Regions from separate parts of the Sphingobacterium sp. UBA7253 genome, predicted to be linked through region 3. Evidence: riboswitches for the same ligand, from Rfam matches in the RefSeq annotation. Region 3 holds a riboswitch; each other region holds the start of a gene.
What was found. Region 3 has a riboswitch for S-adenosylmethionine ahead of B2X72_RS09365 (O-acetylhomoserine aminocarboxypropyltransferase/cysteine synthase family protein). Riboswitches for the same ligand answer to the same signal wherever they lie in the genome.
Positions count from the first base shown of each region.

Region 1: linked by a shared signal. The riboswitch ahead of B2X72_RS12095 (5-oxoprolinase) and the one ahead of B2X72_RS09365 (O-acetylhomoserine aminocarboxypropyltransferase/cysteine synthase family protein) in region 3 are both predicted to bind S-adenosylmethionine.
Region 2: linked by a shared signal. The riboswitch ahead of metE (5-methyltetrahydropteroyltriglutamate--homocysteine S-methyltransferase) and the one ahead of B2X72_RS09365 (O-acetylhomoserine aminocarboxypropyltransferase/cysteine synthase family protein) in region 3 are both predicted to bind S-adenosylmethionine.
Region 4: linked by a shared signal. The riboswitch ahead of metF (methylenetetrahydrofolate reductase [NAD(P)H]) and the one ahead of B2X72_RS09365 (O-acetylhomoserine aminocarboxypropyltransferase/cysteine synthase family protein) in region 3 are both predicted to bind S-adenosylmethionine.

Region 1 covers NZ_DKSP01000119.1:122,202-125,331, forward strand. The annotation lists gene B2X72_RS12075 (hypothetical protein) at 1-120, shown strand, start outside; gene B2X72_RS12080 (hypothetical protein) at 152-460, shown strand; gene B2X72_RS12085 (DKNYY domain-containing protein) at 477-1,103, opposite strand; gene B2X72_RS12090 (hypothetical protein) at 1,267-1,572, shown strand; gene B2X72_RS12095 (5-oxoprolinase) at 1,603-1,866, opposite strand; SAM-I-IV-variant riboswitch at 1,934-2,027, opposite strand; gene B2X72_RS12100 (DUF3050 domain-containing protein) at 2,238-3,008, shown strand.
Region 2 covers NZ_DKSP01000028.1:34,640-37,769, reverse strand. The annotation lists gene B2X72_RS02055 (sensor histidine kinase) at 1-235, shown strand, start outside; gene B2X72_RS02050 (response regulator transcription factor) at 338-1,027, shown strand; SAM riboswitch class I at 1,214-1,317, shown strand; gene metE (5-methyltetrahydropteroyltriglutamate--homocysteine S-methyltransferase) at 1,396-3,130, shown strand, end outside.
Region 3 covers NZ_DKSP01000096.1:33,694-36,823, reverse strand. The annotation lists gene B2X72_RS09370 (FUSC family protein) at 1-724, shown strand, start outside; SAM riboswitch class I at 906-1,018, shown strand; gene B2X72_RS09365 (O-acetylhomoserine aminocarboxypropyltransferase/cysteine synthase family protein) at 1,280-2,590, shown strand; gene B2X72_RS09360 (homoserine O-acetyltransferase family protein) at 2,624-3,130, shown strand, end outside.
Region 4 covers NZ_DKSP01000077.1:46,004-49,133, reverse strand. The annotation lists gene B2X72_RS07710 (DUF2723 domain-containing protein) at 1-586, opposite strand, end outside; gene metF (methylenetetrahydrofolate reductase [NAD(P)H]) at 851-1,807, opposite strand; SAM riboswitch class I at 1,878-1,980, opposite strand; gene B2X72_RS07700 (hypothetical protein) at 2,198-3,049, opposite strand.

The DNA.
Region 1 (3,130 bases), on a different contig from region 3:
TTGCGTATCCTGCTCAAAATCCCTTTTGAGGGAAGGTATAATTTTGAGGTATCCGATAAAATTGCAAAACATATCAGAGAATGGGTCATGATGCAGGTGCCAATAGAAAAGGAGCAATAAAATTGAATAGATGAACTTTAATAGATAGATTATGGAAAAAGTAAGGGACAATACCTGGAAATGCCGAGCTACTGGTAAAGTTGGATTTCCTTCTTTAATTGAGGCGCAATGGGCAATGCTTCACTTTAAGTTCAGATCCCGGATGAAAAACAAACTGGATGGTAAACGTATCAAACACAGGATGGGTAAAGATGCCTGCAAAAGGGCTTATTATTGTAAGTTCTGTAAAGGTTACCATATTACCACTTGGGAAAAAGGTCACTTTAATAATTACAAGACCAAAGCCGAATCCTGGGAGATACCGAAAGGATTAGGAAATTGGAATTATTCAATAGAATAATCCCGTGGTCTATTTTCTATTCTAATTTTTTTCCTCTATAATATTCATTCCAGCTATCCTTCGCATAACCTTTGCCCAGATATTTAAATGTAAAAGCAGTTGCATCTTTTATCTCCTGACCAAAATAATAGACTTTCCAGCTATCTTTGCTGTATCCATCACCGAGAAGAACAAAGCTTTGGTCGGATACATCTTTTAGTCGATTGCCTCTATAATAGACATTCCAACTGTCTTTGGCATATCCTTCATCCAGTATTTTAAAGCTGGGCGCAGAGACATCTTTAATCTTAACGCCACGATAATAGGCATTCCAACTATCTTTGGCATATCCCCAACCAAGTGATTGGAAAGAATGTGGCGATACATCTTTAATCTTAACGCCACGATAATAGGCATTCCAGTTGTCTATTGCATAAGCATTGCCGAGGTCTTTGAAAGATCGTGCATCGACACCTTCGACCATCTTATCCCTGTAGAAGATCCGGTTGCCTATGTTGACATAATCGTTTTCTCTGTCATGTCGAAACGTCGTCTGAGACGTAGATCTTTTATTGTGACGACCTTGTTGAGCAATACTTTTCTCCAATATACATAGCAATGCAAAGGAAATAACAAGCATATTTTTTAAGTGGATAAAGGCCATAATGTATCTGTTTTATAATATGATATTTATATTGAATCCCTCCTTTATGACCAAGATAATTCACCGAAGGTTTAATCATTTTATCATTTTATTTCTCGTTATCCTTATCCGTTTCAAATGCAACTATTTTGGAATCCAAATATTTTTTTGTATATTGCTGGTTATGAGTTTTAAAGAAAAATTAGAGAACTGGCGCACGTCAATCAATCGCGCCGGTAGTGGTGAGGAATTGTATATTTTGCTTTTGAACTATAAAAGGTTTATCAACAAAAATTGGGTGGACGATTTTGGCGATCCGGGCAACTGGAAATCGGAATTAAATCAGGTCATCAGCAAAGTAAGAAACAAGGTGGATGTAGCAGATATCAGAGCCTGCCAAGATTTATCGTCCTATCAGGACGATGCCCGGCAGACCGCACATTCACTCAATCATACGTTAAAATATCATCACTCATTGACAAAAGGGTAGGCTAGGCCTACCTTTTTTTGCCGATAACGATTACTGTAAAGGAATCAGGACATTCTGTTCCAAGCGTACAGGGACATGCTTCACCGAGGTAAAACCGTCTTCCTTGGAAATGATGTTGGAAAGATCCAATCCTCTTTTGGAGAACGTACTGATCAAAGCTGTTCTAAAGGTTGCCTTGGCTGAACCCCAGCCTTGTCCCAAAATGGTGTCATTGTTGAGCTGTATCAGTTCATCTGTTGAGTAATAACTGAATTTTTCCAGTAAGTGTTGGTAAAGATTTGTTGTAGTAGCCATACAATTTAAAAATTTAAAGGATTAAACCATAAACTGTATCCAGATCTTGTTGGGGAAAATAATCGTTCAGCGACGTTTATTTTGGTCGAAACCCGTATTAATTTACCACCGCGGTGCCTGCACTCGGTTGGTATTGCATCATGCAATTCTGAATACTCTACAAATATAGTAGATTATTTTTTATAATAAAAAATATTTTTGTTTTTAAGGGTAAATGGGCGTTAGCAACAGGAATACGGAGGTCAAAAGCGAGGCGCGTGGTTGGCTGTGATTTGGTTATGAAGCGGATAGCTGGGCGAAAAATTTATCATGTTACTGTAATCTCATCGAAAATACTTTTAAAAATAGAGATAAGACAATACTTTTGCGCCATGAATAGAATTGCGGAAATTAACGAATACATTGCTGCCGAACGCGAGGTATTATTGCAACACCCTTTATATCGTAAGATCAAAACGATCAAGAATCTACGTTCTTTTACAGAAGGGCATGTGTACGCTGTATGGGATTTTATGTCTTTACTAAAAGCTTTACAGATTAAATTGACCTGTACGACTTTACCTTGGTTTGCGAGTGAGCATCCATCAACACGCTATCTAATCAACGAAATTGTATTGGCTGAGGAGTCGGATGAATACATTGATGGCCGCCGTTTGAGCCATTTTGAGATGTATCTGGACGCCATGGATGCCATGGGTGCCGACCTTCATCTGGTCAACAAATTTATTGCTCAAGCCAAAAAATCGAGCAACATATTCGATGTCATTGCAACGACCACATTGGACAAGCGGATCAAAGACTTTTTGAATTTTACATTCGAAGTGATTGCTGAGGGCGAGGTGCATAAAATTGCTGCAGCATTTACATTTGGACGCGAAGATCTTATCCCGGGAATGTTTACCTCTATTTTGGAAGAAATTAAAACAAACTTTCCTACAGCCAATCTGGATAGCTTTATTTATTATTTTCAACGCCATATTGATCTTGACGGCGACGAGCATGGACCGTTGGCGATGCAGATGATCACAGATCTTGCGAAGGACGATGAGGTTAAATGGACGGAAATGAAAGAGATCAGTAAAGTTGCGCTACAAAAGAGAATCCAGTTGTGGAATGCAATAGAAGATTCCTTATACGGATAATCTATTATTATACCGTCGAGAAAGGCCTTTCAAATCATGATTTGAAAGGCCTTTTTTATGTGCTGTAAAAAAGGATATTGTAAGGACTTCTTGGCAGATATTGGTCTTTTTGTTTGAATTGA
Region 2 (3,130 bases), on a different contig from region 3:
TACCATTGTTATCACCATTGCCGACAACGGTATTGGGATGAGTCGGGATCACCTGCAAAAGATTTTCGACCAGTTCTACCGTATTCCAACTGGAAATGTTCATAATGTCAAAGGATTTGGTCTTGGCTTAAGTTATGTCCAGGACATCCTGAGAAGGCTGAACGGAAAAATTACAGTTAAAAGTGAAAAAGATAAGGGCACGACCTTTGAAGTAATTTTGCCTATTAAAAAATAAAACGTTCCTTTTTTGTATATTTCCTCTTTAAAAAATTTCAAAGGTTGAGGAAAACTGATTTATCAGTATCAAGGGACATTGGTGAAAATTAATATAATCATTATGCAAAAGATATTATTAGCAGAAGATGATCCTAATTTGGGGGATCTTTTAAAAGACTATCTCGAATTAAAGGGAAAATTTGACGTCACATTATGCACGGATGGAGATGAAGCGATTTCTCAATTCAAAAAAAATAACTACGACCTCTGTATTTTCGATGTCATGATGCCAAAAAAGGACGGATTTACAGTTGGACGTGAAATCAGAAAAACAAACAATACTGTTCCTATTATCTTTGCCACAGCAAAGGGGATGATGGAAGATAAAACCGAAGCCTTTGAATTAGGGGGAGATGATTATATCACAAAGCCTTTTCGAGTGGAGGAATTATTGCTCCGCATCAATGCTTTGCTGAAGCGCAGTGTTCGAGACAAAGAAGAGGAAGTGGTTGCTGATAAATTTGAAATTGGTGATTATTTCTTTGATTATACAAGTCAGCAAATTTCTTACAAAGGACAGATGCAAAAACTATCCACTAAAGAAGCGGAACTACTGCGCTTGCTTTGTTTAAAGAAAAATGATGTGCTGACCCGGGAAGAAGCTTTATTAAAAATTTGGCATGATGACAACTACTTTACGGGTAGAAGTATGGATGTATTTCTCAGTAAACTTCGTAAATATCTAAAAGAAGATAGTAAAGTTGAAATTGTCAATGTGCACGGAAAAGGTTACAAACTTTTGGTGAGCTAAAAGAATGGGGAATGAGAAACAGTCATTCCCCATTTTTTATGCTACACAGCGTATTGAAACATGACATACACTAAATCACGGATGAAAAGAAAAGAACAAAACAATTTTATCCTTAGTAGAATATAAAAAATTGACGCACTTTTATAAAAAATTTGCATTTCAAAAAGAAATGTTCTAACTTAGCGTCGCTTATAGAGAAAGGCAGAGGGAATAGACCCGATGAAGCCTTAGCAACCTGTCCCTTGACAAGGTGCTAAATTCTACCCTACTTGATATGGGAATGATAAGCCGAAGTCACCGAATTCTAGTGTGTCCTTCTCTCTCTAGCAAGAAATATAGTTGAAAAAGAAATATTAAAAACATTCATTATGTTATTGACTAACAATTTAGGTTACCCTCGTGTGGGCGCGTTCCGCGAATTGAAAAAAGCCAATGAGGCCTATTGGGCTAAAAAATCTTCTGTTGAGGAATTATTGGACACAGCAAAAAAAATTCGTGAAGGCAATTGGAAAACACAAAAAGATGCTGGAATAGATTTGATCCCTTCCAATGATTTCTCTTTTTACGATCAAGTATTGGATTTAACCCTTACTGTTGGTGCAATTCCTGCTCGTTACCATTCTTTATTGAATAAAGTAGACAACAATTACAGCTTAGATCTATATTTTGCCATGGCGCGTGGTTTCCAACAAGAAGGAATCGACGTGACTGCAATGGAAATGACCAAGTGGTTGGATACCAACTACCACTATATGGTGCCAGAATTCACAAAAGATCAAGAATTCAAATTGACGTCCGAAAAATTCTTAAATGAATATAACGAAGCAAAATCATTGGGCATCGATACTAAACCAGTTCTATTAGGTCCTATCACTTACCTTTTGATCGGTAAAGAAAAAGAAGCTGGCTTCGACCGCATCGATTTATTGGATAAACTTGTTCCAGTATATGAGCAAATATTAGCTAAACTAGCTGAGGCCGGTGCGCAATATGTTCAGATTGACGAGCCTTTCTTAGCATTGGATTTAGATGCTAAAGTAAAAGCTTTATATCAACCTACTTTCGAAAAATTAGCTGCAGCAGCAAAAAATATCAAATTAATCGCGACGACTTACTTCGAAGCTTTAAAAGACAACGAAGATATCGCAGTTAACCTACCTATCCATGCTTTACATTTGGATTTGGTACGCGGTGAAAACCAATTGGATACGGTACTAGCTAAAGTTCCTGCTTCATTAACATTATCTTTGGGTATTGTTGAAGGCCGTAACATCTGGAAAAATGATTACGAAAAATCATTGGTTAAAATCAAACAAGCTGTTGATGCATTAGGAAAAGACCGTGTATGGGTAGCTCCTTCTTCATCATTGTTGCACGTTCCTTTCGACTTAGACAATGAACACAATGAGCAATCGCTACCAGCTGAAGTAAAAAACTGGTTAGCATTTGCTAAACAAAAATTAGCTGAGGTAAAAGACTTAGCCGTATTAGCAGAAGGTGAAGTTGATGCTGAAACAGCAAAACGCTTCGAAGCGAACAAAGCTGCCGCTGAAAGCCGTCGTACTTCTCCACTGATCCACAAACCAGAGGTTAAAACACGTACAAGCAATATCACTGATGACGATGCGAAACGTACTTCAGCATTTGCTGACCGTAAAGCAGCGCAACAAGCGAAGTTCAACTTGCCGGCATTCCCTACCACAACTATTGGTTCATTCCCGCAAACGAAAGATGTTCGTAAATGGAGAGCAGACCTGAAAAAAGGTGCTATCACGCAGGCAGAGTACGATAAAGCAATCGCAGAAGAAACTGAAAACACAATCCGTCTTCAAGAGCAATTGGATATCGACGTATTAGTACATGGCGAATTCGAACGTAACGACATGGTTGAATACTTCGGTGAACAATTGGCTGGTTACGCTTTCACACAAAACGGCTGGGTACAATCTTACGGTTCACGTTGTGTAAAACCTCCGATTATCTATGGTGATGTATACCGTCCTGAAGATATGACTGTCCGTTGGTCTTCATACGCTCAATCATTGACTAACCGTCCGGTTAAAGGTATGTTGACTGGTCCAGTTACCATCTTACAATGGTCTT
Region 3 (3,130 bases):
TGTTGCCAGGCCAGCATTTTCAATGACAAAAACCCGTAATATAGAACGTATTGTCGGTACATTCTCGGGTATTATAGTTGGTGTGTTCTGCTTAATTTCTATTCATTTTCTTCCAGCACTCCTAACCATAGCTGCATTGGGTCTTTTTGGATTCTTTTTGTTCAACCGATCTAACTATATGGTCAGTGTCATCTTCATTACCTTGGGAATTGTGATTGCACTCAATCTGTTCGAAGGCAACATCAATCTCATTTTAGGCAGCCGAATACTTTTCACACTGATTGGAGCATTCTTGGCTATAGCGGGTTATTTCTTGATACCTGTACGCCAGAGCACAGGCATGGTTCAGCTGGCAAAAGAGGTATCCCTTTACAACGCGCATTATTTCCAGATCATCAATAACCGTCTGTCGGACGAAAGACAAAGTTCGTTTGATATACGACTGGCTCGTAAAAAGGCGCAGACCGCCATGGCCCTGTTTTCAGACGCCATTAATCAAATGAAAAAAGAACCCGAGCACAAATGGATGGATTGGTCACATATTCACCATTTTCAGGCACTCGCATATCAGGTCAATTCCCATTTGGTGGGCCTCTCGCTATCGTTAAACAAAAAGACGAATCGCCACCTCGCCTATGATATCCATAGTAGAATCGATGCGCTTAAACCTCTCCTAACAGATTTAAATCAAACTGCAGAACGGATCAATTTAAAGAAATCATAATACCCGATTGACAGTTACTTATCAAGTTTCATCGAACAATATGCGATCCGATCCGTATGTTATTCAAAATTCCTTTAACTAAAAAACAGCTTTTCTTTTGCTTTAATAAAAAAAGAGTTTATATTTGTATCGTCTTCGAAAGAAGATTTCTAATCAACACCTCCCTTAATCAGTAGGTCTTGATTTATAAAGAAGTGGCGAGAGACTGGCTCAATGACCCACTGGCAACCTTCAATTTGTTTGAAAAGGTGCCAATTCCTGTCCAAAACAATATCGTTTTGGAGCATATAAATGACATAAGACAATGATTATTAAATTACTGAAGTCCATTAAAAATTCAGGTTCAACACAAGTGAACCGCACGATAAGCGAAAGTGTAACCCATCGTACAATTGTATCGATGCGAATGCGAATGCGTATGCATATGCACTTCCATGCTTGTTAAAAATCATTTCCGTTTTCTTGGATAAAGATTTAACAGACCCTTCAAGGAGGTGTGTATGCTTCTCTTTTTACTTTGCAATTTCTTTTTGAACCCTTAAAATCTGATATATTATGTCTTCAAACAAAAATTTAAAATTCGAAACTCTTCAGGTTCACGCTGGCCAAGTCGCTGACCCTACTACGGGATCTAGAGCAGTTCCTATATATCAAACAACATCTTTTGTATTTGAAAATGCCGAACACGGCGCAAACTTATTTGCATTAAAGCAGTTCGGTAATATTTATACACGGATTATGAACCCTACTACGGATGTTTTCGAACAACGTATTGCGGCACTGGAAGGTGGAGTTGCAGCTGTTGCTGTTGCATCCGGCCAGGCGGCACAGTTTATAGCTTTAAATAATATTTTGGAAAGTGGTGACAATTTTGTTGCGGGATCCAACTTATACGGCGGTACATTCAACCAGTTTAAAGTTTCTTTTAAGCGCCTAGGCATCGAAGCTCGTTTTGCAACAGACGCCGAAGCCGATAAAATTGAAGCGCTCATTGATGATAAAACAAAAGCAATCTATGTTGAAACAATCGGAAACCCAAGTTTCAATATTCCCGACTTTGAAAAAATTGCTGCCGTAGCAAAAAAATATGACTTACCATTAATCGTCGACAATACTTTTGGAGCCGGAGGTTATTTATTTAAACCTCTGGAGTATGGTGCAAATGTGGTTGTTGAATCGGCAACTAAATGGATCGGTGGACATGGCACAAGCATTGGCGGTGTCATCGTCGACGGCGGAAACTACAATTGGGGCAATGGAAAATACCCGCAATTTTCCGAACCATCTGAAGGCTATCATGGTTTAGTATTTTCCGAAGTTTTCGGTGAAAGCGGACCATTCGGAAATATTCAATTTGCCATTCGGGCGCGTGTGGAAGGGCTCCGGGATTTCGGACCAGCACTCTCCCCTTTCAATTCATTTTTATTATTACAAGGACTTGAAACCTTGTCTTTGCGGGTGCAACGCCATGTAGACAACACTTTAGAGGTCGCAAAATGGCTTGAGGCGCATCCACAGGTAGAAAAAGTAAACTATCCGGGATTAAAAAGCTCTCCGAGCTTCGCTAACGCACAAAAATACCTTAAAAATGGCTATGGCGCGGTACTTTCTTTCCAGCTTAAAGGTGACGCAGCGCAAAAGGCCAATAGCTTTATCGACAGCTTAGAATTGATCAGTCATTTAGCCAATGTTGGTGATACGAAGTCATTGATTATTCATCCAGCAGCTACAACCCATCAACAATTGAGTGATGAAGATCAAGCCAATGCCGGAGTCTTCAAAGGCTTATTACGTCTTTCTGTAGGAATAGAGCATATTGATGATATCAAAGTTGATTTACAACAAGCTTTTGATAAAATTAAATAATCAGATTTTTTCGGCTTAAAACTTAAACGTGAAATGAGTAAGCATATATATCTGCACCCGGAGCCTTTTGTATTTGAAAATGGAAGAGAGCTTACTGATTTACAAATCAGTTATGAAACATTTGGCAAACCCAACGCAGATCGCAGCAATGTGATCTGGGTTTGCCATGCATTAACGGCCAATGCAGATGTGCTGGATTGGTGGTCCGGTCTTTTTGGAACAGGTGAGTTGTTTGATGCAAACGATTATTATATTATTTGTGCCAATGTCATAGGATCAGCATATAATAGCAGTAATCCGCTATCTGTAAACCCAGCAACCGGACAACCCTATTACCTATCTTTCCCCGAATTCACAGTGAGGGATTTGGTTCACGCACATCAAGTCCTTGCGGACCACCTGGAAATCAAACAAATAGAGATCCTTATCGGGGGGTCATTAGGCGGTCAACAAGCATTGGAATGGGCCGTATCGCACAGTATAGCCATCAACCATCTCATCGTGGTTGGAACAAATGCCGTCCACTCACCATGGGGTATT
Region 4 (3,130 bases), on a different contig from region 3:
CCAACAGATTTAATAGGTGCACTCCGATCGAAAGGCCCATAACAAAAGCAATAAACACCAGCCAACGATCGCTACCTTCCTCATCTGCACGGACTTCCCACTTTAAAATTGCCCAAAAAACAATCGCAGTACACAATGAAGACATCGCATATACCTCGGATTCAACAGCCGAATACCAGAATGAATCACTGAAGCAGAAAGCCATTGCACCAACTAAGCCCGCAGCAAAAATTTGGAAATAATTCGATAATTGAACTTTCTCTTGCCTGTTGAGTATCTTTTTGGCAATTGCTGTTATTGTCCAGAATAAAAATGTAACAGTAAGCCCACTGCAGATTGCGGATCCAATATTCATCCAATAGGCGATTTTACCTGCATTACCCAAAGCCAGGTTGGAAAATATATTCTGAATAAGAAGAAATAATGGTGCTCCCGGTTGGTGTGCCACTTCCAGCTTGTAGGCACAGGCAATAAATTCACCACAATCCCACCAGCTTACCGTCTTTTCAACGGTGGAGATATATACACATGTAGCAATTAGTCCGCAAGCAAAGCCGAGTAGAGAATTTAATCTAGTGTACGTCATAAGGTCAATTTGGTCTATTGTTAAAATCTTTTTTAGCACTTTAAGTTAAAAAGTTATCCTGACTCCAATAAGTTAATTAACACTATTTAACACAAGTATCTGACTATAAACAGGCTATTAAACCAAACAGGCTATTAAACCCTAAATATAGAGATCGACCTAAACCACACTATCAAAATTCTGGACATATTTTAGGCTTTCACAACGAATACTACCATAAAAAAAGGGAGCTTATGCGCTCCCTTTTCGTTTTATTTTTATGAGTTAGGCTAGTTTTTCAACAATCTTCTTTGTTGGACCAGGATTACTCATCGTATAGAAATGTAATACCGGAGCGCCAAATTTAATCAGCTCCTGACATTGTTGCACCAACCACTCTTCACCTACTTGTCTAACGTCGGCATTCGTTTTACATGCTGAAACAGCATCGCTCAGTTCCTCCGGAATATCTAAATGAAATATCCTTGGTAGGGTAACCAACTGTTTTTTCGTTGTCAGTGGTTTCAATCCTGGAATAATAGGCACATGGATTCCATTGTCCCTACATTTTGTTACAAACTCCTTATATTTTTCAACATTAAAGAACATCTGAGTCACAATAAACTCTGCTCCCATATCGACTTTTTGTTTCAGGTATTTAAAATCAGTATTGAAATTTGGCGATTCAAAATGCTTTTCGGGATAACCCGCTACACCGATGCAAAAATCAGTCTTTTCCGATGTGATAATGTCTTCATGCAGATACTTTCCTTTATTCATATCAGTTACCTGTTCCAGTAGGTCTGTTGCAAAGGCATGTCCACCATCGGTCGGTATAAAATCGGCATCGCCCTTACGTGCATCGCCCCGCAATACCAAGACGTTATCTATCCCCAGGAAGTTCAAATCGATCAATGCATTTTCAGTTTCCTCTTTTGTAAAACCACCACATATCAAATGGGGCACCGCATCTACTTTATATTTATTCATGATTGCAGCACATATCGCCACTGTCCCAGGACGTTTACGATAGGAAACGCGTTCCAGTAATCCACTCGCATGCTCTTTATAGATATAATCTTCCCGATGGTAGGTTACGTCGATAAAAGGAGGTTTAAACTCCATCAGTTCATCCATGGTTTTAAAAATACTTTGGATGCCCTGCCCTTTCGCCGGTGGCAATAGCTCAAAAGAAAACAATGTTTTTCCTTTGGCATTCTGGATATGATCGATAATCTTCATTAAAAAACTGTTTTTAGTTTGGTTGGCTTACATCGAAACGCACACGTCGAGGAATCGTTTATCTACATGTAACTTATCTTTCCCACATGGAGTAGGGTAGAATTTAGCACCTTGAACAATACAGGTTGCTAAGGCTTCAACGGGTCTAGTCCCTCGGCCTTTCTCTATAAGCGTTGCTAATATCGTTTTAAAAAATCAAAAGACAAAAATATTTTTTCGAAAAAGCAAAAATAGCGGCAAAAAGATTGCAATAAATACGGCTTCAGGTTTATTCCCAGGCAACAACAGGAATTTAGGCTCCACCAAATATAAAAGACTCTAAAAAAAGATAAAATTAACGATCGCGGATCATCGACAGCGAAGAGATTGACTACGTCACAACAGGATCGGCTAAAGATTCGTTGCTAGGGAATTCCGTAGATTTTTGAGATAAAATGTAATCAGTAAGAGTCCCGTAACATGGTACTCCTCTTTCGATCCATATTTAAAACCATCAAATAAATATTTGTAGGCGATTAATGCATTTTTTTCGTTGTAAAATAACTCTTTCCAAGAATCGGGAACATCTGCCCATGCCTTGAGCACAATGCCATTCTCAGCATAAATAATGGGTGATTCAACACCATCCATTCGATAATCGTGATGTGTGCCTGAACTTGATATGTGCTGGAAATAAGCGATAGAATAATCTACAAAATTCAATGCCCTGGCTTTTATCTCCATTTCACTTTCTGATTTTACAGGGGCATTTCGCCATAGATTCACTTGGCTATCAAATTTGCTCGGGGTCTCCCGGATAGGGGTTTTATCTAACGCAAAGTTGATATAAAGTTTTTCACTTGTGGGCACACGTGCTGAGCTAAACTGTGAAAAATCACCTCTCAGCTGAACAAAATCGTTTTTTACCTTAACAATATCCAAAGCGAGACTACCCTTTTTCTCATCGGTCAATTCTAATCGATCGCCGTCGAATCTATACTTACCGAAGAGTAGGATATCATCGATCGCCATGACAAATTTGTCTTTATCATGGAGGGAGAGAAAGGACCGGTATATCGTAGGGTCATTACCATAGACATCTGCCTCCACATTTTGGGGTGATTCTCTTTTTACTTTATGATACTCCTCATTTGAATAGCCCAATATCATTTGGTAATTGCCTTCAGGAAAGTCCTTTTTCTTCCCAAAGAAAGCACAAGAAGACAACGAGAATAGGAATAGCAGCAGTAATAACGGTTTCAAAATAAATCAATAATTATGGCCAGTAATAATATACAGACCAAGATAAGAAATTACTGCAATAATTCGTGTACCGCTATTTAT